DNA from 3 places in the Kocuria sp. CCUG 69068 genome. Region 1 is predicted to be linked to each of the others. Evidence: riboswitches for the same ligand, from Rfam matches in the RefSeq annotation. Region 1 holds a riboswitch; each other region holds the start of a gene.
What was found. A riboswitch is a leader RNA that binds a small molecule or an ion and turns the genes downstream of it on or off. The one in region 1 is predicted to bind S-adenosylmethionine.
Positions count from the first base shown of each region.

Region 2: linked by a shared signal. The riboswitch ahead of CRM73_RS04275 (bifunctional o-acetylhomoserine/o-acetylserine sulfhydrylase) and the one ahead of CRM73_RS06675 (LLM class flavin-dependent oxidoreductase) in region 1 are both predicted to bind S-adenosylmethionine.
Region 3: linked by a shared signal. The riboswitch ahead of CRM73_RS04490 (MetQ/NlpA family ABC transporter substrate-binding protein) and the one ahead of CRM73_RS06675 (LLM class flavin-dependent oxidoreductase) in region 1 are both predicted to bind S-adenosylmethionine.

Region 1 covers NZ_PDDL01000023.1:1,947-8,814, reverse strand. Annotated here, with positions in the region: gene CRM73_RS06690 (ABC transporter ATP-binding protein) at 12-845, opposite strand; SAM riboswitch class I at 851-955, opposite strand; gene CRM73_RS06685 (maleylpyruvate isomerase N-terminal domain-containing protein) at 1,063-1,740, shown strand; gene CRM73_RS06680 (CoA-binding protein) at 1,826-2,290, shown strand; SAM riboswitch class IV at 2,433-2,547, shown strand; gene CRM73_RS06675 (LLM class flavin-dependent oxidoreductase) at 2,626-4,044, shown strand; gene CRM73_RS06670 (Vms1/Ankzf1 family peptidyl-tRNA hydrolase) at 4,138-5,268, opposite strand; gene CRM73_RS06665 (hypothetical protein) at 5,429-5,647, shown strand; gene CRM73_RS06660 (SDR family oxidoreductase) at 5,687-6,070, opposite strand; gene CRM73_RS06655 (DUF4397 domain-containing protein) at 6,152-6,868, shown strand, end outside.
Region 2 covers NZ_PDDL01000013.1:1,692-8,559, forward strand. Annotated here, with positions in the region: gene CRM73_RS04260 (S9 family peptidase) at 1-1,047, opposite strand, end outside; gene CRM73_RS04265 (CPBP family intramembrane glutamic endopeptidase) at 1,162-1,941, shown strand; gene CRM73_RS04270 (VOC family protein) at 1,964-2,602, opposite strand; SAM riboswitch class IV at 2,745-2,860, shown strand; gene CRM73_RS04275 (bifunctional o-acetylhomoserine/o-acetylserine sulfhydrylase) at 2,937-4,343, shown strand; gene CRM73_RS04280 (homoserine O-acetyltransferase) at 4,340-5,524, shown strand; gene CRM73_RS04285 (SGNH/GDSL hydrolase family protein) at 5,558-6,439, opposite strand; gene CRM73_RS04290 (alpha/beta hydrolase) at 6,522-6,868, shown strand, end outside.
Region 3 covers NZ_PDDL01000013.1:43,310-50,177, reverse strand. Annotated here, with positions in the region: gene CRM73_RS04500 (methionine ABC transporter permease) at 1-504, opposite strand, end outside; gene CRM73_RS04495 (methionine ABC transporter ATP-binding protein) at 561-1,640, opposite strand; gene CRM73_RS04490 (MetQ/NlpA family ABC transporter substrate-binding protein) at 1,637-2,530, opposite strand; SAM riboswitch class IV at 2,631-2,747, opposite strand; gene dxr (1-deoxy-D-xylulose-5-phosphate reductoisomerase) at 2,792-4,066, opposite strand; gene CRM73_RS04480 (GlsB/YeaQ/YmgE family stress response membrane protein) at 4,198-4,470, opposite strand; gene CRM73_RS04475 (cation acetate symporter) at 4,692-6,323, opposite strand; gene CRM73_RS04470 (DUF485 domain-containing protein) at 6,327-6,707, opposite strand.

The DNA of each region.
Region 1 (6,868 bases):
GGCGGGCCGCGTCAGCGGGTCGCGGGGTGGTGGGTGTCGACGCCGAGGTGGCCGAGGAGTTGCACGCGCAGCTCGGCGAGGACCTCGGAGGCCCGGTCCCGGGGGCGCTCGCCGGGGACGGCGAGGATCGTGCTGATCGAGGCCGGGGCGGTGGGCCCGGTCCGGCCCAGGACCACGATCCGGTCCGCGAGCTGCAGCGCCTCGTCGACGTCGTGGGTGACGAGCAGGACGGTGGTGGGCTGGGCCGCGTGGATCGTGAGCAGCAGGTCCTGCATCTTCAGGCGGGTCAGGGCGTCGAGCGCGCCGAAGGGCTCGTCGAGCAGCAGGACCCCGGGATTGCGGGCCAGGGCCCGGGCCAGGGACGCGCGCTGGGCCATGCCGCCGGAGACCGCGCGGGGACGGTGGCCGGCGTGCGCGGTGAGCCCCACCAGGCGCAGCAGGTCGTCGATCACGGCGTCCCCCTCGTCCCGGGGGAGTCCGCGGGGCAGGCCCAGGCGGACGTTCTCGCGCACCGAGCGCCACGGCAGCAGGCGGGGCTCCTGGAAGGCGACCGCGCAGCGCGGGTCGATGCCGGACACGGGGGTGCCGTCGATGAGCACCCGTCCGGCCGAGGCGGTGTCGAGCCCCGCGGCGGCCCGCAGCAGCGTGGACTTGCCGCACCCCGAGGGCCCCAGGACCGCCAGGACCTCGCCGGGCCGGGCCGTGACGTCGACGTCCTGCAGGACGTGGTGGGTCTCGCGGCCGGACGGGAAGGCCTTGCCGACGTGCTCGAAGGCCACGGAGAAGGCGCGCTTCGCGGTGCCCGGTGCGGTGGCCGGCGCAGAGCCCAGCAGGGAAGTGCTCATGATCAACTCCATCGGTCCTGGCATTAGCACCTCGCACGGAGGATCAGACGGATCCGTGCCGGTTGCTGCGACGTCGACGAGCCAGGTCTCTCAGCCGCTCCGGATGGTTACACCACCAATTGAACGTCCTCGGCGTGTTCCCTGGCAAATCCGTCGCATCCGTGGTGATCGCGACACATCGCTGGCACGGGAGCCCTCCGTGCCCCACCATGGACCCATGACGAGCCGCAGAAGCCCGGCCCGGGCGGACCTGGTGCGCGACGCCTGCGCGGCGTTCGGCGCGGTCCTCGACGGGCTCGGCGACGACGACTCCTGGGCCGCCACTGGCTGCCCGGGGTGGTCGGTCCGGGACCTCACCCACCACTGCGCGATGGACGCCCTGCGGGGGCTGGTCGCGCTGCACACGCCCACCACCGCCCGCCCCGACCGGGACGCCGCGACCTACTGGACCGACTGGGGCGGCGATCCCGCGGGGGCCGCCGAGGCCCGGCGCCACACCCGCGTGGCCGCGTCCATGGTCCTGGACTGGGAGCCGGTGCGCGCCCTCCACCGCGAGACCACCCGGGCGCTCGTGCACGCCGCGCAGCACTGCGGCGACGGCGCGGTCCGCACCCAGGGGCACGTGCTGCGCGTCGAGGACCTGCTGAGCACCCTCGCGGTGGAGGCCACGGTCCACCACCTGGACCTGATCCAGCACCTGGACGGCTCCCCGGGTCCCGCCGTGGACGGGCTCGCCGAGGTCCGCCGGGTCCTCACCGACCTGTGGGAGCGGGAACCGCTCGAGCACTGGAGCGACGAGCACTTCGCCCGCGTGGGCACCGGCCGGGCGGAGCTGACCGCCCAGGAGCGTGCGGAGCTGGGCGCGCACGCGGACCTCCTGCCGCTCTTCTCCTGACCCTCCCCCCTCCGCGAGGTCGCCGACACGTGCAATCCCGCGGAGGAAGAAGGAGGGGGAACGGGTTCCGTGCCAGGCTGGGGGCATGAGCCGCAACGACCCCGCCGTCATCGACCGCCTCATGGCACGGCCCGGCCGGTGGGCCGTGGTGGGGCTGACCGGCAACACGGCCCGTCCGGCGCACTCGGTGGCGAAGCGGATCCGGGACGACCTCGGCATGACGATCGTCCCGGTCAACCCGAAGGGCGAGCCGGTGCACGGCGAGTCCGGCCACCGCACGCTCGCCGAGGTCCCGGGGCCGATCGACGTGGTGGACTGCTTCGTGAACTCCCGCCGCGTCGGCGCGGTGGTGGACCAGGCCATCGCCGTGGGCGCCGCCGCGGTGTGGCTGCAGCTGGGCGTCGTCGACGAGGACGCCGCCGCCCGGGCGGAGCGGGCCGGCCTCGACGTGGTCATGGACACCTGCCCCCTGATCGAGCTCCGGTCCCTGCTCCGGCGGGGCTGGACCCTGGACCCGGGCCGGACCCCGCCGCTCGCCCCGCCCGGCTGAACGACCCGGCTGAGCGACCCGGCGGAGCCGCCCGAACCGGGTGGGCGCAGGCCCGATGCGGGCCGGGACCGTCCCCGTGCGGCGGGACCGCACAGGGGTTGCACCCGGTCAGGGGCCACCCGCTAAGCTGTCCCCCGACGACGATGACGAGTCCCGACACGAAGCTCTGGCTGGTCGGGCGGCAACCCTCTCCCGTAGCGGGGTGCCCCAGATGAACATCGGGCCGCGGTGCACGTGCTCCGCGGCAAGTACGGCGCCCACCAGTGCGTCGGACCCGCGGGCAGGTCTCCACGACGCACGGGCGCGGGTCGGCATCGACCCGGGAGGAACACCCCATGAGCAAGCGCATCGCCCTGAACGCCTTCGACATGACCTGCGTGGGCCACCAGGCCCCCGGTCTGTGGAAGCACCCCCGCTCCCGGGCGGACGAGTACAACACGATCGAGTACTGGACGGACGTCGCCCAGGTCCTGGAGAAGGGGCTCTTCGACGCGCTGTTCCTCGCGGACGTCGTCGGGTACTACGACGTCTACCAGAACTCCGCGGCCCCGGTGATCCGGGACGCCACCCAGATCCCGGTCAACGACCCCTTCATGCAGATCTCCGCGATGGCGGCCGTGACGAAGCACCTCGGCTTCGGCGTGACGAGCGCGATCACCTACGAGCAGCCGTACCCGCTCGCCCGGAAGTTCGCGACCCTCGACCACCTCACGAAGGGCCGGATGGGCTTCAACGTGGTGACGTCCTACCTGAAGTCGGCCGCCGAGAACCACGGGCTGACGGAGCAGATCTCCCACGACGAGCGCTACGAGATCGCCGAGGAGTTCATGGAGGTCTGCTACAAGCTCTGGGAGGGCTCCTGGGAGGACGGCGCGGTCCGGCGCGACCGGGTCAACGGGGTCTTCGCCGACCCGGCGCTCGTCCACCCGATCCAGCACCACGGCAAGTACTTCGACGTCCCCGGCATCGGGCTGACCGAGCCGTCCCCGCAGCGCACGCCGCTGATCTTCCAGGCCGGGGCCTCCTCCCGCGGGCGGGCGTTCGCCGGCCGCCACGCGGAGGCGGTGTTCGTGGGCGGCATCCGCCCGGACCTGACCCGGGTGGTGACCGACAAGCTGCGCGACGAGGCGGAGGCCGGCGGGCGGAACCGGGACGACCTCAAGATCTTCGCCATGCTGCACGTGATCGTCGACGAGACCGACGCGAAGGCCGAGCAGAAGCGCCGCGACTACGAGCGGTACGCGGACACCGACGGCGCGCTGGGCCTCGTGGGCGGCTGGTCCGGGCTGGACCTGGGCCGCTACGACGAGAACGACGTCCTGGAGTACATCAAGACCGACTCGATCCAGTCCTTCCTGACCCCCTTCACCACGGCCGACCCGCACAAGAAGTGGACGATCGAGGAGGTCGCCAAGCACATCTCGATGGGCGGCATGGGCGTGCCGATCGTCGGGTCCCCGCAGACCGTGGCCGACGAGCTCGAGCGGTGGATCGACGAGGGCGGGCTGGACGGCATCAACCTCGCCTACCACGTGTCCCCGGGCTCGTTCGAGGACTTCGTGGAGTGGGTCGTGCCGGAGCTGCAGAAGCGCGGCCGCTACCGCACCGGCTACGAGGGCACCACGCTGCGCGAGAACCTCTACGGCAAGGGGCAGACCAAGGTGCTCGGCACCCACCCCGCCGCCGCGTTCCGGGGCGCCTACGCGGGCAGGCCCTCCGCCGCGGACACCCCCGCCCGCCAGCTGGCCCTCTGACCCCCGTCCCCTGACCCCGCGGCTCCGCCGAGAGCACGGGGCAGGGCACGGACGAGGGGCCCCCGCGTGCGGGGGCCCCTCGTCCGTGCCGGGTCAGGACGCCGGTGCGGCGCTCCAGCGCAGCAGGGCCGCGACGTCCGTGCCGTGGGGCAGCGCCCCCGGCGGCACGAAGACGGGGCGGCCGTCGGTCAGCACCGCGGCGCGCACCAGCGCGGCGTCGGCGGAGACCCGGCCCAGCACGCCGGCGCCCACGGCCTCCGACTCCTCCAGGGCGATCCACGGCTCGGCGTCCAGGGCGATGAGCTGCTGCTCCGTGTCCAGGTGGGTGTCGTCGATCAGCAGCGTCTCCGCCTGGGCCTGCTGCAGGGCGGAGACCACGGGCGCCATCCCCGAGACGGCGGTGGGGTCCGCGCGTCCCTGCTGCTCGGCGAGCCGCTCGAGCAGCGCCTGCTGGCGGTGCGCCACGACCTCCGCCACGCGCTCCTCGACCTGGTGGTCGAAGTCGGCGGACTTGCTGCCCTCCGCCCGGGTGTTGGCGTCCACGACGCTCAGCATCCCCCGGCTCGCCTTGGACAGCTGCTCCTCGACCAGGCCCCGGGCCCGCAGGTCCCCGGCCAGGACGACGAGCTGGGCCCCGCTCTCGGCCACGACCTTGTCGATCTGCTCGGCCACCTGCTCGGTGTTGCGCCGCCACACGTCCTCCGTGTGCCGCTGCCAGCGCCCCTGCGACCAGCCGCCCCCGGGGAACTTCTTCAGGTGCTCGGTCTCGCCCTCGATCTGCTGCTCGTCCGCGGCCCGGACGCGGCTGGCGTGCTGGAGGCAGATCTCGCCGCCGTCCCGGCCCACCTCGGCGACCACGTACGGGAAGTCGTCCGGGCGGTGCCGGAACAGGGGAGTGAGATCGGGGACGTCCTCCACCTGGACGACACCGCTGCCGGCCCGGGGCCCGGGGAGGACCTCGTCGATCTCCACGGTGCCTCCGCGCACCAGCAGGTACCGGCACACCGGGTCCGGCACGCCCTCGGCCGGGCGCACGGCGGCCTCCACCGCGGCGAGGTCGGCCTTGCTCGCACCCTGGCGCTCCAGCTCTCGGCAGATGTTCTCCGGAAGCACGTCGATGGCGTGCAGCGAGTCGACGGTGCCGGTGCTGATGTCCGTGTACACGGTGCACCAGGGGCCCTTGCTCTTGAACAGTTCGGCGTAGCGGTGGAATCGGCTCGTCATGATCGACAACTCCTGCTGTTGAGCGGTGCTTCCTGTGGTGCAGACCACGTTATCCGACCACCAGGGGGCTGGGAACAGACGACCCGACGAGTAGGGTCGGAGGCACACGACCGGCCCCACGGCCGGTGGTCCCGCAGGTCCCACGACGCAGGAGGCAGTCATGAGCGACGTACCCGAGTACGACGAGGCCGACCGGCTCGAGCAGTCGATCGACGCCGATCAGCAGGATCTCGACGACCAGGACGAGGAGGCTCCGGTGCACGCGCCCGACCGCTCGGAGGCGTCCTCCCTCGAGGCGAACCCCGACGACCTCGTGGAGCAGGACCAGGAGGTCGTCCTCGACGAGCCGCAGGAGGTCTCCACGCTCGAGGAGGAGTGAGCCGCGCACCGCGCGGGGGCACGGACCCCGCGCGGTGCGTCACACCGCGGACCAGCCGCCGTCCGAGGGCATGATCACGCCGTTGACGTTGGAGGCGTCGTCGCTCGCGAGGAAGGCGATGACGGCGGCGACCTGCTCTGCCGTGGCCGTGGCGCCGGGGGCGACCGCGTTGGTGCGGATGCCGTCCGCGGCGTGCGTGAGGGCGGTGCTCTTCGTCAGCCCGGCCACGGCGTGCTCGGAGGCGGTGTAGGCCGCGCCCGCGGCGGAGCCGCGCAGGGCCGCCTCGGAGGCCACGTTGACGATCGCATCCCGTCCGGAGGCCCGGAGCAGCGGGATCGCCGCGCGGGCCACGGCGCCGCCCTCTTCATGGTGGTGCGGAACGGGCCCGGAAAAACTTCTCGGAAAAAATGTGACCTGCTGCATCCACGGAGGGGTCCACGGCGGTAGTACGGGTGCAAGGTCGATTCCGCTTCCGCCAGGGAGCCCGTTCAAGGAGCAGTTACCATGCGCAAGACCCTTTCCGCCGCAGCAGTCCTCGGCCTCGGTGCCGGTGCCCTCAGCATGAGCCCGGCGTTCGCCGCCGAGCACGCCGAGCTCTCCGTGCTCCACGGCGTCCCCGACACCGTCGTGGACGTCTACGTCAACGGTGAGCTCACCCTCGACGACTTCGAGCCGGGCACCCTGGCCGGCCCGCTGGAGCTGCCCGCCGGCAGCTACGACCTGGCCATCACGGCCCCCGACGCCGCCGACGCCTCGGAGCCGATCATCGGTCCCGTCACCGCCGAGCTGCAGACCGGGATGAGCTACACGGCCGCGGCCCACCTCGACGCCGAGGGCAACCCCACGGCCGCGCTGTTCACCAACGACATGTCCGAGATCGAGGCCGGGAAGTCGCACCTGACCGTCCGGCACGTGGCCGCGGCCCCGGCCGTGGACGTCCTCGCGGGCGACCAGGCGATCATCACCGGGCTCGAGAACCCGAACGAGGAGACCCTCCCGGTCGACGCCGGCACGGTCTCGGCGTCCGTGGCCGCCGCGGGCACCACCGACCCGGTCATCGGCCCCGCCGATCTCGAGCTCGCCGAGGGCACCCACAACATCGTGTACGCGTGGGGCTCCCTCGAGGCCGGGAACCTGGACCTCGCCGTCCAGACCCTGGAGGGCATGGAGCAGGCGCCCGAGGCCGTGCCGGGCGGCCAGTCCGGCCTCGCGGCCCAGGAG
Region 2 (6,868 bases), on a different contig from region 1:
CACGGCGCAGCCGTTGACGCGGACGGTGTCCGAGGCCGGCACGACGTCGCGCAGGGCCACCTCCGCGACCGGGCGGCCGAGGTCGGCCGGGTCCATGAGGGAGATCCGGGAGTTCGGGGCCTCGTGGTCGTGGGTCAGCAGGATCTGCTCCCGCCCGTCCAGCAGCAGGGGCTCCGCCTCGTAGAGCACCCGGTCGGTGCGGGGCAGCACCACCCGCAGCGGCGCCGCCGGGTCCGCGACCGGCTGGATGAGCTGCTCCGAGAACTCGGAGCACATGGCCTCCACCACGATCCAGCGCCGGTCCGCGGACAGGCCCGCCCCGAGCCACAGGCCGGGGTCGGTCTCCTCGTGGACGACGACGTCCTCGGCCACCGGGGTGCCCAGCTCGTGCCGGCGCAGCTGGTGGGGGCGCCAGGACTCGTCCACCACCGTGTAGTACACGGCGCGCGCGTCCGGGGTGAGGAAGGACCCGTAGAACGTCCCGGGGATCTCGTCGGCGAGCAGCGCCCCCGTGGTGAGGTCCCGGACCCGCAGGGTGAAGCGCTCGTCGCCGGTGACGTCCTCGGCCCAGGCCAGCAGCTCCCCGTCCTCGGAGACGTCGAAGCTGCCCAGGGAGTAGAACTCGTGCTTCGCGGCCTCCGCGTTGGCGTCGAGGAGCACCTGCTCCCCGGCCATGGGGGTGCCGGGCTCGACGACGGGCGGGGTCCAGTCCGCGAGCACGTCACCGGTGGTCACGGCCGGGACCCGGCAGAACACCTGGTGCGCGCCGCCCTCCACGGTGCGGGCGAAGTACCACCAGGCGCCGCGCCGGCTGGGCACGGACAGGTCGGTCTCCTGGGTGCGGTCCTTGATCTCCCCGAAGATCGTCTCCCGCAGGCCCGTGAGGTGGGCGGTGGCGGACTCCGCGTACTCGTTCTCCGCGGTGAGGTGGGCCAGCACCTCGGGGGAGTCCTTGTCCCGCATCCACTCGTACGGGTCGGAGAACACGTGGCCGTGGAAGGCGCGCTCGACGGGCTGCTGGCGGATCTGCGGGGGAAGGACAGTCATGGTCCCCATCCTAGGGAAGACGTCATGGGTGGGGAGGGGGCGGTCCGGTCGGGCCCGGGGGCGCCCGGCGCGGGCTGCGCAGGGCGGCCGGCGGGCCGGTGCCAGAATGGCCGCATGAGCACCCCCGCCCACCTCGCCCCGCGACCGCCCGCCTTCGGCTCCACCCGCGCCGACCTGTGGCTGCAAGTGCTCCTCGTGCTCGGGGTGTCCCTGGGCGCCTCGGCCCTCTGGGCCGCGCTGTCCCTCGCCGAGCACCTGGCGCGCGGACCGCTGTCCGAGGCGCAGGCCACGATGAACCCGCCGCTGAGCCCGCAGCCCCTCATCGACCTGCTGCGCCAGCTCACCGGGATCGCCCTGGACCTGGTGCCGGTGCTGCTCGCGCTCTACCTGCTCGCCGGCTCCGCCGGAGCGCTGGGCACCGTCCGCCGGCGGATCGGCCTCGACGCCCGGATGCCCCTCCCGGACCTGGGCCTCGGCACCGTGCTCTTCCTGCTCATGGGCCTGGGCACGCTGGCGCTCTACGGCGCCGGCCGGGCCCTGGGCGTCACCGCGGAGGTGACCACGTCCGGGCTCGCCGCGCACTGGTGGACGGTGCCCGTGCTGCTGCTCTCGGCCGTGCGCCACGCCCTGGTCGAGGAGGTCGTGGTGGTCGCGTTCCTGACCGACCGGCTGACCCGCATCGGGTGGAGCTGGCCCGTGGTGCTGGTGGTCACGGCCCTGTTCCGCGGCAGCTACCACCTCTACCAGGGGATCGGGCCCTTCCTCGGCAACGTGGTGATGGGCCTCGTCTTCGCGGAGCTCTACCGGCGCACCGGCCGGGTGATGCCCCTCGTCGTCGCGCACTTCCTGCTGGACGCCGTCGGCTTCCTCGGGGCAGCCCGGCTGCTGGGCTGAGCCCGCCCCGCGGTGCCCGGCCTCAGATGGTGACGGCGCCGTCCGGGGTGCTGAACGAGACGGAGAGCACCCCGGGGGTGCCGTCCGGATAGCGCCAGTCGACCTCGAGGTCCTCGAGCGCGGTCTCGACGGGAGCGCCCAGCCACTCGGCGACCCGTTCCGGGGCACCGGCGATGGTCATTCCCGCGAGCCCGACGTCCGTGATCCGCGCCTGGGACGGGTGCATCTCCGGGGCGGAGTCGAAGTGGATCATGAACGGCAGCTGCGGATCGGCGATCAGGCCCTTGACGCCGATCTGGTGCCACTCCAGGCACCGGCCGTCCGGGAACACCCGGTGGCCGGGCACGGAGCGGCGCCCCAGGCGCTGCTCGAAGGGGGCGAGGTCCTCGACCTCCACGACCCAGCCCAGCCAGCCGCCGCCGGCGGCGGACCGGGCCCGCACGGCCTGCCCGAAGGGGGCCTTCTCCGCCGCCGGGTGCTGGAGGACCTCGACGACCTCCACGTACTGGTGGTTCGTGAGCGGCAGGATCATGTTGCGGGTGCCGAAACGGGGGTGCACCCCGCCCTTGACCGGTTCGATCCCAAGCTGGTCGGCGATGCGCTCGGTGGTGGCCTCCAGGCCCTCCGGGCGGCAGGCGTAGGACACGTGATCGACTCTCATGGGCACATCGTGGCACCCTGTGAGTTTCGTCTCCAAATCGGTCCGCGACGCGCCGGGCACCGTGCGGGCGGCACCCCTGCCGCAGCGTCACGCCCGGCCCCGGCTTGACGCCGTGCGGGCCTGATCCGGAGAATGCTGTCCAGGTCATGAGCGCCAGCGTCCAAGCCCCAGCTAGCTGGCCGGCAACCCTCCACCGCGGTGGGGTGCCCTGGGTGAAGACCAGGCTCCTCGCGACCAGCGAGCGAGCAAGCGCGGGTCCCCGGCGCCCGGCCGTTCCCGGCCGCACCGCCTCGGCCGGGACGGGACCCCTGAGATCCACAAGGAGTCCCACGGCATGTCCGATCTCCCCGCTTCCCGCACCGACGCCTCCGCCGCCCGCACCGACGCGGCCGAGCGCCCCACCCCCGAGAACCCCGGGGGCTGGGCCTTCGAGACCCGGCAGATCCACGCGGGGCAGAGCCCCGACCCGGTCACCGGCTCGCGCGCCCTGCCGATCCACCAGACCACGTCCTTCGTCTTCCCCGACGCCCAGGCCGCCGCCGACCGCTTCGCGCTCGCCGAGCTCGGCCCGATCTACACGCGGATCGGCAACCCGACCACGGAGGTCGTGGAGAACCGGATCGCCGCCCTGGAGGGCGGCGTGGGCGCCCTCATGCTCAGCGCGGGGCAGTCGGCGACGACGTTCGCCGTGCTCAACGTCGCCGGCGCGGGGGACCACCTCGTGGCCAGCCCCAGCCTGTACGGCGGGACCTACAACCTCTTCAAGTTCACGCTGCCCAAGCTCGGCATCGAGACCACCTTCGTCTCCGACCCCGACGACCCCGAGGCGTGGCGGCGGGCGGTCCGGCCGAACACGAAGGCCTTCTTCGCCGAGACGATCCCGAACCCGCGCAACGACGTCCTCGACATCGAGACGGTCTCCGGGATCGCCCACGACCACGAGGTCCCGCTCATCGTGGACAACACCGTGGCGACCCCCTACCTCGTCCAGCCCCTGCGCTGGGGCGCGGACGTCGTGGTGCACTCGGCCACCAAGTTCCTCGGCGGGCACGGCACGGCCATCGGCGGCGTGATCGTGGACTCCGGGGCCTTCGACTACGGCCGCTACCCGGACCGCTTCCCCGGTTTCAACCAGCCGGACGAGTCCTACGGCGGTCTCGTCTACGCCGAGGCCCTGGGCGCGGAGGGGCCCTTCGGCGTCAACCTGTCCTACATCCTCAAGGCCAGGGTGCAGCTGCTGCGCGACCTCGGCTCGGCGATCTCCCCGTTCAACGCGTTCCTCATCGAGCAGGGCATCGAGACGCTGTCCCTGCGGATGGAGCGGCACGTGGCCAACGCCGGGACGGTGGCCCGCTGGCTCGAGGCCCGCGAGGACGTGCGCTCGGTGACCTGGGCCGGGCTGGAGTCCTCCCCGTGGCACGGGCGGGCGCAGAAGTACGCGCCCCGGGGCGCCGGGTCGATCCTGGGCTTTGTCCTCGACGGCGGACGGGAGGCCGGGGCCGCCTTCGTGGACGCCCTGACCCTGCACTCGAACGTCGCCAACATCGGCGACGTCCGCTCCCTGGTGATCCACCCCGCGTCCACCACGCACAGCCAGCTCCTGCCCGAGGAGCAGCTGGCCGCCGGCGTGGAGCCCGGCTTCGTGCGCTTGTCCGTGGGTCTGGAGCACATCGACGACATCCTGGCGGACCTGGAGCAGGGCTTCGCAGCGGCCGCGGCCGCGCAGGGAGGACAGGAGTGACCGTGACGGTCGTGAGGGGCTCCGGCGCCGGGACCGCCGTCCGCGAGGACGGCGTGCCGCGGGTCGCCGGGATCGGCGAGCTGGAGCTCGAGTCGGGCTTCCGGCTGCCCGACGTCCGGATCGCCTACGAGACGTGGGGGACGCTCGCCCCGGACGCCTCCAACGCGGTGCTCGTCGAGCACGCCCTCACCGGGGACACCCACGTGGCGGCCGGCCGGGCCCGCCCCGGCGCCCCCGAGGCCGAGCGGCGCGCCGCCGAGAGCGGCGGCTGGTGGGAGGGCCTGATCGGCCCCGGCGCCGCCATCGACACGGACCGGTGGTTCGTGGTCTGCACCAACATCGTGGGCGGCTGCTACGGGTCCACGGGCCCGGCGACCCCCGCGCCGCCGAGCGTGGACCCCGAGGGCCGCCCCTGGGGCTCCCGCTTCCCGCTCATCACCGTCCGGGACTCCGTGCACGCCGAGGCGGCGCTGGCCGACGCCCTCGGCATCGACGCCTGGCGCCTGGTCATCGGCGGCTCCATGGGCGGGGCCCGCGCCCTGGAGTGGGCCGTGACCCACCCGGACCGCGTCCGGGCGTGCGCGGTGGTCGCCGCGTGCGCCCAGTCCAGCGCCGAGCAGCTCGCCTGGGGCCAGGCGCAGAACCTCGCGATCCGCCAGGACCCGCACTTCCGCGGCGGGGACTACTACGACGGCCCGCCGCCCGTCACGGGCCTGGGCCTGGCCCGGCGGATCGCCCACATCACCTACCGCTCGGCCGACGAGCTGCACCACCGGTTCGGGCGCTCGCCGCAGGCCGACGAACAGGTCATCGACACGCACGCCGGCGGGCGGGGGCGCTACCAGGTGGAGAGCTACCTCGACCACCAGGCGTCCAAGCTGGCGGGCCGCTTCGACGCCAACAGCTACCTCGCCGTCAACGAGACGCTGATGTCCCACGACGTCGCCCGGGGCCGCGGCACGCTCGAGGAGGCGCTGTCCGTGACCTCGTGCGAGTGGCTCGTGGCGGCGGTGGACTCCGACCGGCTCTACCTGCCCCGCGAGTCCGACGTCCTGGCCGCCGCGCTGCCGGGGGACGTCCGGCGGCACACCCTGACCTCGCCCTCGGGCCACGACGGCTTCCTCATCGAGGCGCCCCAGCTCGGCAAGCTGCTCGTGGAGACCGTGCTGCCCGAGCGCTGAGCCGGGACGGGATCCTCAGCCGTTCCCGCTCGATCAGCCGTCCGCGGCCCCCCGGCCGTCGCCGGGCCCCTCCCCGGGGGACTCGCCGGGCGCGATGCCGCCCCCGGGCACGGTGGGGGTGCCGAAGTGCGGCCGCTTCGGCCGGACCTGCGCCCCGGAGCTGGTGCGCCGGATCCGGCGGGCCACCCACGGGCGCAGATAGCGGTGGGCCCAGACGAGGTCCTCGCCGCGGGCCTGCCGCCAGGACGAGGGCGGGCGGTCGGGCACCACCTCGGGCACGAGGCCGTGCGCGAGGCCCAGGGTGTCGAGGGCCTCGACCGCGATCCGGTGGTGGCCCAGGGGCGAGAAGTGCAGCCGGTCGGGGTCCCACATCGCCGGGTCCGCCAGCTCCCGCAGTCCCCACAGGTCCACCAGCACGGCGTCGTGCCGGGACGCGACCACGCGCACGTTCTCGTTGTAGACCGCGATCCGGCCCCGGATCCCGCGCAGCACGGGCGTGGCGCCGATGTCCGGGCCGCCGACCAGCACGACGGTCGCCCCGTCCGCCGCGAGCCGGCCCACGACGTCGTCCATCTCCTCGGCGATCGCGTCCGGGTCCCCGCCGGGGCGCAGCATGTCGTTGCCGCCCGCGCAGACCGTCACGAGGTCCGGGGTCAGCTCCAGGGCCGGCCCCACCTGCTCGTCGACGATCTGGCGGAAGAGCCGGCCGCGGATCGCGAGATTGGCGTAGGACAGGCCGGGGGCGAGACGGTCCAGCTCCTCGGCGACCCGGTCCGCCCAGCCGCGGTGCCCGCCGGGGGAGCCGGGGTCCGGGTCTCCGATGCCCTCCGTGAACGAGTCGCCGATCGCCACCATGCGGCGCCACGGGTGGACGGGAGGTGCGGTGTCCGGGGGGCCCGGTGTCGTCTCGGTCATGCCTCCCGGTCTACCACCGGGCCCGGCGGGCGTCCACGCGCCCGCGCCGCGGGCCCCCGGGACCGGGTGGCACACTGGTGCCATGACCGACGCCACCGTCCCGACCGGGACCGCCACCCCCTTCGCCGTGTGGAGCAGGGACGCCGACGCCCGCCCCGGCACCCCGCTGCTCGTGCTCCTGCACGGCTACGGCTCGCACGAGCAGGACCTCATGGGTCTCGTCCCGGCCCTGCCGGGCGAGTTCAGCGTGGCGTCCGTGCGCGCCCCCCAGCCCGCCGGGTCCGGCTACCAGTGGTTCCCGCTGGCCGCGGACCTCAGCTTCTCCCTCGACCGGGTGGCCGAGGCCGTGGAGCCCGTCGCGGCGTGGCTGCGGGAGCTGGCCGCGGACCACCCCAGCACCACGCTGCTGGGGTTCTCGCAGGGCATGGC
Region 3 (6,868 bases), on a different contig from region 1:
GTCGTTGAACCGCTGGTAGCCCAGGCGCAGGGCGAAGTCGCCCAGGCCGCCGGCGCCGATGGCACCGGCCATCGCCGACATGTCCGTGATGCCGATGACCAGGAACGTGTAGCCGAGCACCAGGGGGCCCAGCGCCTCGGGCAGGATCACCGTAGTGATGATCCGGCCGCGGGAGACGCCCATGGAGCGGGCCGCCTCCACGACCCCGGGGTCCACGCTCATGAGGTTCTGCTCGACGATGCGCGCCACCGCGAACATGGCCCCGATGGTCATCGCGAAGATCGCGGCGTTGGGCCCCAGCCGGGTCCCGACGACCCCCTGGGTCACCGGTCCCAGCGCGGCCAGCAGGATGATGAACGGGATCGGCCGGACGAAGTTCACCACGAGGTTGAGGCCCTCGTGCACCGCCCGGTTCTCCAGGATGTTGCCCCGGCGGGTGACGTAGAGGCCGACGCCCACGAGCAGACCGAGCAGGCCGGCGAGCAGCAGCGTGACCGCCACCATGTAGAGGGTCTCCCCGAGCGCGGACAGCAGCTCGGGTCCCAGGACGGACCAGTCGTTCACGCGGCCACCTCTCTCAGGGTCGTGATGCGGGACATCTCGTCGACCACGGCCTGCACGGCCGCGTCCGCACCGGTCAGCTCGAAGGTCAGGGACCCGAACGACTGCTCCTGGAGCACGCTGATCCCGCCGTAGGCGATGGTGAAGCGGACCCCGCGGGCAGCGCCGTCCGAGAGCACCCCGCCGATGTCCACGCCGTCGCCGACGTCCACGATCACCAGGCGCCCCCGGTGGGCGCGGCGCAGCCGCTCGACCTCACGGGCGTCGGGCACCGAGTGCAGGACGGAGGAGACGAAGCGGCGGGCGGTCTCGGTGCGGGGCCGGGCGAAGATGTCCACGGTGGAGCCGTGCTCCACGACCTTCCCGTCCTGCATCACGGCCACGCGGTCGGCGATCGCGCGGACCACGTCCATCTCGTGGGTGATGATCACGATCGTGATCCCGAGCTCCCGGTTGACCCGCTGCAGCACCTGCAGCACCTCCTGGGTGGTCTCCGGGTCGAGGGCGCTCGTCGACTCGTCGGCCAGGAGCAGCTTCGGGCTGGTCGCCAGGGCGCGGGCGATGCCCACGCGCTGCTTCTGCCCGCCGGAGAGCTGCTCCGGGTAGTTGCCGGCGCGGGCGGCGAGACCCACGAACTCGAGCAGCTCGGCCACCCGCGCCCGGCGCTTCTCCTTCGGCCAGCCGGCCCGCTTGAGCGGGTACTCGACGTTGCCGGCGACGGTGCGGGAGGTGAAGAGGTTGAACTGCTGGAAGATCATCCCGATCTCCTGCCGCACGGGCGCCAGCTCGGTCTCGCGCCGGCCGGCCACCTCGAAGCCCTCCACGGTCAGGGAGCCCGAGGACACGGGCTCGAGCCCGTTGATCAGGCGCACGAGGGTGGACTTGCCCGCCCCGGAGTAGCCGATCACGCCGAAGATCTCGCCGCGGCGGACGTCGAGGGTGACGTCGTCGACCGCGAGCACCTCGCGCGCCGCCCGCCCCGAGCCGGTGCGGAAGGTCTTGGAGACGTTGCGGAAGGAGACGAGCACCTCGTCCGGGCGCCCGGGTGCGGGCGGCCCGGCGGGGACCGCCGCGCTCACTGCTCCTGGTCCTTCAGCTCCTGCTGGTAGCGCGCGGTCAGCTCCTGGAGCTCCTCCGGCTCCAGCTGCAGCGGCACGGCGGTGTCCTTGGTCTCCTCCATCTCGGCGTCGAGCACGGCCTGCTCGTGGTAGAGGTCCGCGACCTGCCGGAGGGTCTCGTCGTCGGCGAGCTCCTCCGTGGTGGTGAAGAGGTTGACGTAGGCGCGGGAGCCCTCGGACTCGGGGTCGTCCTGGGCGAGCGCGGACTGCGGGTCGATGTCGGCCCGCGAGAGGAAGTCGTTGTTGATGACCGAGCCGGCCACCGAGTCGAGCGAGAGCACCGTCTGCTCCGCGGAGACCGGGGTGACCCGCACCGTGGAGGCCTCGGTGTCGACGTCGAGCTCGGTGGGGATGAGGGTGTCGCTGCTCAGCTCCACGAGACCTGCGGCCTCGAGCACGAGCAGGGCCCGGGAGAGGTTCACGGCGTCGTTGGGCACCGCGATCTCGTCGCCCTCCTGGAACTGCTCCACGGAGTCGTACTGGTTGGAGTACAGGCCCAGCGGATAGATCGAGGTCGAGCCGATCGGGGTGATGGAGCCGCCGGCCGCGTTGTTGTAGTCGGCGAGGAACGGGACGTGCTGGAACCAGGTCATCTCCACGTCACCGGACTCGGTGGCGGGGTTCGGCTGGTTGTAGTCGGAGAAGTCGACGTACTCGACGGTGATGCCCTGCTCCTCGGCCACCCGCTGGAGGGCGTCGTGGGTCGGGTCGGTGCCCACCACGCCGATGGTGACCTTGTCGTCGGCCAGCACGCCCTCGCCGGAGGACTCCCCGGCGGAGCCGCCGCAGGCGGTGAGGGCGAGGCCGAGGGTCGTGGCCAGGGCGAGGAAGGGGAGGCGCTGCGATCGCATGTGGTGCCTTTCCGTGGGTCCGGGGTGTCGGAGGTCTCCACCGGGGCCAACGGGTCCGGCGGCCACGGTCGAGGGCGCGCCGGAGGGCGCGTGCGCGGTCGGACCGTACTTGCCGCCGGCCGTCGTCGGCCGGTGCCGGATGGTTCACCTGGGGCACCCCACTACGGGAGAGGGTTGCCGCCCAGCAAGCCAGGGCTGCACGCTGGGACTCGTCATCCGCCAGACAGACTAGCACGTGCGGCGGGGCCGGGCCCGGCCCGGTCAGCGGGCGAGGACCTCGCGGGCCCGCCCGCGGGCCCAGCGCTCGGCCGCCAGCACGGCCTCGAGCTCCAGCGGGCCTGCGTCGTCGTGCTCGCCCAGCACCGCCTCGACCGTGTCCACGATGGCGGGGAACCGGATCCGGCCGTCGTGGAAGGCGTGCACCGCCTCCTCGTTGGCCGCGTTGAACACGGCGGGGAAGGTCCCGCCCCGCTCCCCCGCCGCCTTGAGGAGCTCGACGGCGGGGAATGCCACCGGGTCGAGGGGCTCGAAGGTCCACTCCGTGGCGCGCGTCCAGTCGCACGGCAGGGCGGCCCCGGGCACCCGGTGCGGCCAGGCCAGACCGAGGGCGATGGGCAGGCGCATGTCCGGGGGCGAGGCCTGGGCGAGGGTGGAGCCGTCCACGAACTGGACCATGGAGTGCACGACCGACTGGGGGTGGACCACCACGTCGATGCGCTCGAGGGGGACGTCGAAGAGCAGGTGGGCCTCGAGCACCTCGAGGGCCTTGTTCACCATGGTCGCCGAGTTGGTCGTCACCATCAGGCCCATGTCCCACGTCGGGTGGCGCAGCGCGTCCCGGGGCGTGACCGTCTCGAGCTCCGCCCGGGACCGGCCGCGGAAGGGCCCGCCGGAGGCCGTCAGCACGAGCCGGTCCACCTCCGCGGCGGTGCCGCCGCGCAGCGCCTGCGCCAGCGCGGAGTGCTCGGAGTCCACGGGGATCAGGGCGTCCGGGTCCCCGGTGGCCGCGGCGGCGGCCTTGACCAGGGCGCCGCCGGCGATCAAAGACTCCTTGTTCGCCAGGGCGAGCCGGTGCCCGGCCCGCAGCGCCGCCAGCGTGGGGGCGAGCCCGATGGAGCCGGTGATCCCGTTGAGCACGAGGTCGGCGTCGGGGTGGGCGGCGACCGCGGACGCGGCGTCGGGCCCGTGCACGACGTCCGGGCGGTATCCCCCGGCCCCGGCGGACGCGGCCCGGTCCGCGATGAGGCCGGCCAGCCGGGCGGCGTCCTGGGCGGTGCCGCTGGTCGCCACGAGCGCGGCGCGGGTCTCGAGGGCCTGCTCGGCGAGGAGCTCGAGGTGCCGTGCTCCGGCGGCGAGGGCGACCACGGTGAACGGGTCCGCGCCCTCGAGCTCGCGGGCGGCCCGCACGACGTCGAGCGCCTGGGTGCCGATCGAGCCCGTCGACCCGAGGACGCTGATCCGGCGGGGGCCGGCGGCGGCCAGGGCGCGCAGCTCGGGTGTCGGGCGGGTGCGGGGCGAGGTGGCGGGGGGCGTCATGGCCCCAGTATCCCCCAGCGCCACTCCTCGGTGCGGTGCCCGCAGGGGGTGCCTGCGGACGGCCCGGAACGGGCCGAGGCCCCGTCCACCGGGAGCGGTGGACGGGGCCTCGGCGACCGACGGGGGTGGGATCAGCGCGTGGCGCGACCCTTGCGGCCGGAGACCGCGCCCCAGATGAAGAGCACGATGAGGGCTCCCACGACGGCGGTGATGATAGTGCCGATGTCGAACGCGGACTCCAGGTCCCCGATGCCGATCAGCGAGCCGAGGAAGCCTCCGAGGAGGGCCCCCACGATGCCGAGGACGATCGTGACGATGATGCCGCCACCCTGGCTGCCCGGCATGATGAGCTTGGCGAGGGCGCCTGCGATGAGGCCGAGGATGATCCAGCTGATGATTCCCATGATGGCTCCTTATCCGTCCCGGGAGGGACTTTTATTGTACGCAACCGGCGAGTATCCCTGGAATACCCTGAGGTTGCTTCTGCGCCTCACCCTAGCCGACGGTCAGCCGCCTGTCTGTTCCCGTTAGCCAATCGACGCGTTCCCCCGGACGCGGACCGGCCCGCCGGAAGCCGGGGCTTCGGGCGGGCCGGTGGATCCTCCCAGGTGGGAGCGGGAATCCGTCAGTGGGCGACGGGCTTCTCGGCGCCGATGCCTGTGAGGGAGCGCACCTCCATCTCGGACTGCTTGATCGGGTCCTCGAGACGGCGCTCCGTCATGGAACCGATGAAGCCGAGCAGGAAGGAGGCCGGGATCGAGACGATGCCCGGGTTCTGCAGCGGGAACCACGCGAAGTCGGCGGTCGGGATCATCGACGTCTCGGAGCCGGACATGACCGGGGAGAAGACGATGAGGCCCACCGAGAGGATCAGGCCGCCGTACATGGACCAGACCGCGCCCCGGGTGGTGAAGCGCCGCCAGTACAGGGAGTACAGGATGGTCGGCAGGTTCGCCGAGGCCGCGACCGCGAAGGCGAGCGCCACGAGGAACGCGACGTTCTGGCCCTGGGCGCCGATGCCGCCCGCGATGGAGACGAGACCGATGACCACCACCGTGGTCTTCGCCACCTTCAGCTCCTTGCGGGGATCGGAGTTCCCCTTCTTGATCACGCTGGTGTAGATGTCGTGGGCGAACGAGGCCGAGGCCGTGATGGCCAGGCCGGCGACGACCGCGAGGATCGTGGCGAAGGCCACCGCCGCGATGATGCCCATCAGCAGGGACCCGCCGAGCTCGAAGGCCAGCAGCGGGGCCGCGGAGTTCACGCCGCCGGGTGCCGCCTGGATCCGCTCGGCGCCGATGAGGGCCGCCGCGCCGAAGCCCAGGATGAGGGTGAAGAGGTAGAACAGGCCGATCAGCGAGATGGCCCAGACCACGGAGGTGCGCGCCTCCTTGGCCGTGGGCACCGTGTAGAAGCGCATGAGCACGTGGGGCAGGCCCGCCGCGCCGAAGACGAGGGCCAGGCCCAGGGAGATGAAGTCCAGCTTGCTGGTCTCGCTCACGCCGTACTTCAGGCCCGGCTCGAGGATGGCCGGGTTGCCGGAGACGGCGACCGCGTCACCGAGCAGGGAGGAGAAGTTGAAGCCGTAGAGCGCCAGGATCCAGACGGTCATGACCGCCACGCCGGAGACCAGGAGCACCGCCTTGATGATCTGCACGTAGGTGGTGCCCTTCATCCCGCCCACGAGGACGTAGACGATCATGAGCACGCCCACGACCACGATGACCAGCGACTGCCCGACCCGCGAGCTGATGCCCAGCAGCAGCGACACCAAGGCGCCCGCCCCGGCCATCTGGGCCAGCAGGTAGAACGCGGACACGGCGAGGGTGGAGATGGACGCCGCGACGCGCACGGGGCGCTGGCGCAGGCGGAAGGACAGGACATCCGCCATCGTGAACTTGCCGGTGTTGCGCAGCAGCTCGGCGATCAGCAGCAGCGCCACGAGCCAGGCCACGAGGAAGCCGATGGAGTAGAGGAACCCGTCGTAGCCCTGGAGGGCGATCGCGCCCACGATGCCCAGGAAGGACGCCGCCGAGAGGTAGTCGCCCGCGATGGCCAGGCCGTTCTGGGTGCCGCTGAAGCCACGGCCGCCGGCGTAGTAGTCGGCCGCCGTGGACGTGGACTTCGAGGCGCGGAGGACGATGACCATCGTGACGACGACGAACGCGCCGAAGATGGAGATGTTGATCCAGGGCGTGCCGACCGTCTCCGTGGTGGCGGCCGTCATGGGCGCGAGCGCGGTGTGCAGCTGGTGCATCGGTCAGTTCTCCTGTCCGTGGACGCCGCCGGTGGTGCCGAGGCTGGGCTCGAGACGCTCCCGGATGGCCGTGGCCTTCGGGTCCAGCTTGCGGTTGGCGAAGGACACGTAGGCCCCCGTGATGGCAAAGGTCGTGACGAACTGGAGCAGGCCCAGGACGACGCCGAGGTTGACGTTGCCGATGACCTGGATGGCGAACAGCTGCGGCGCGTACATGGCGAGCACCACGTACAGCAGGTACCAGACCAGGAAGGCGACGGCGAGCGGGAAGACGAAGCCGCGATGGGTCTTCCGCAGCTCCTGGAACTCTGGCGACCGCTGGGCCGCGGGGAAATCGATGTCGGCGACGAGGTCGTCGGCGTCGATGGGTGGCTGGGTGGACATGGGCTACCTCCTCATGTGATGTGGCCCACACTAGGCCGTTGTATGCACAGGAGCAAGGCGTGACACCCAAAAGTTGCTTTTCAGGGGTCAGGATGAACACGGAACGGCGTTTCTGGACGAGGACCGGTCCAGCATGTATACACAGAGGCTTCGGGGAGCCT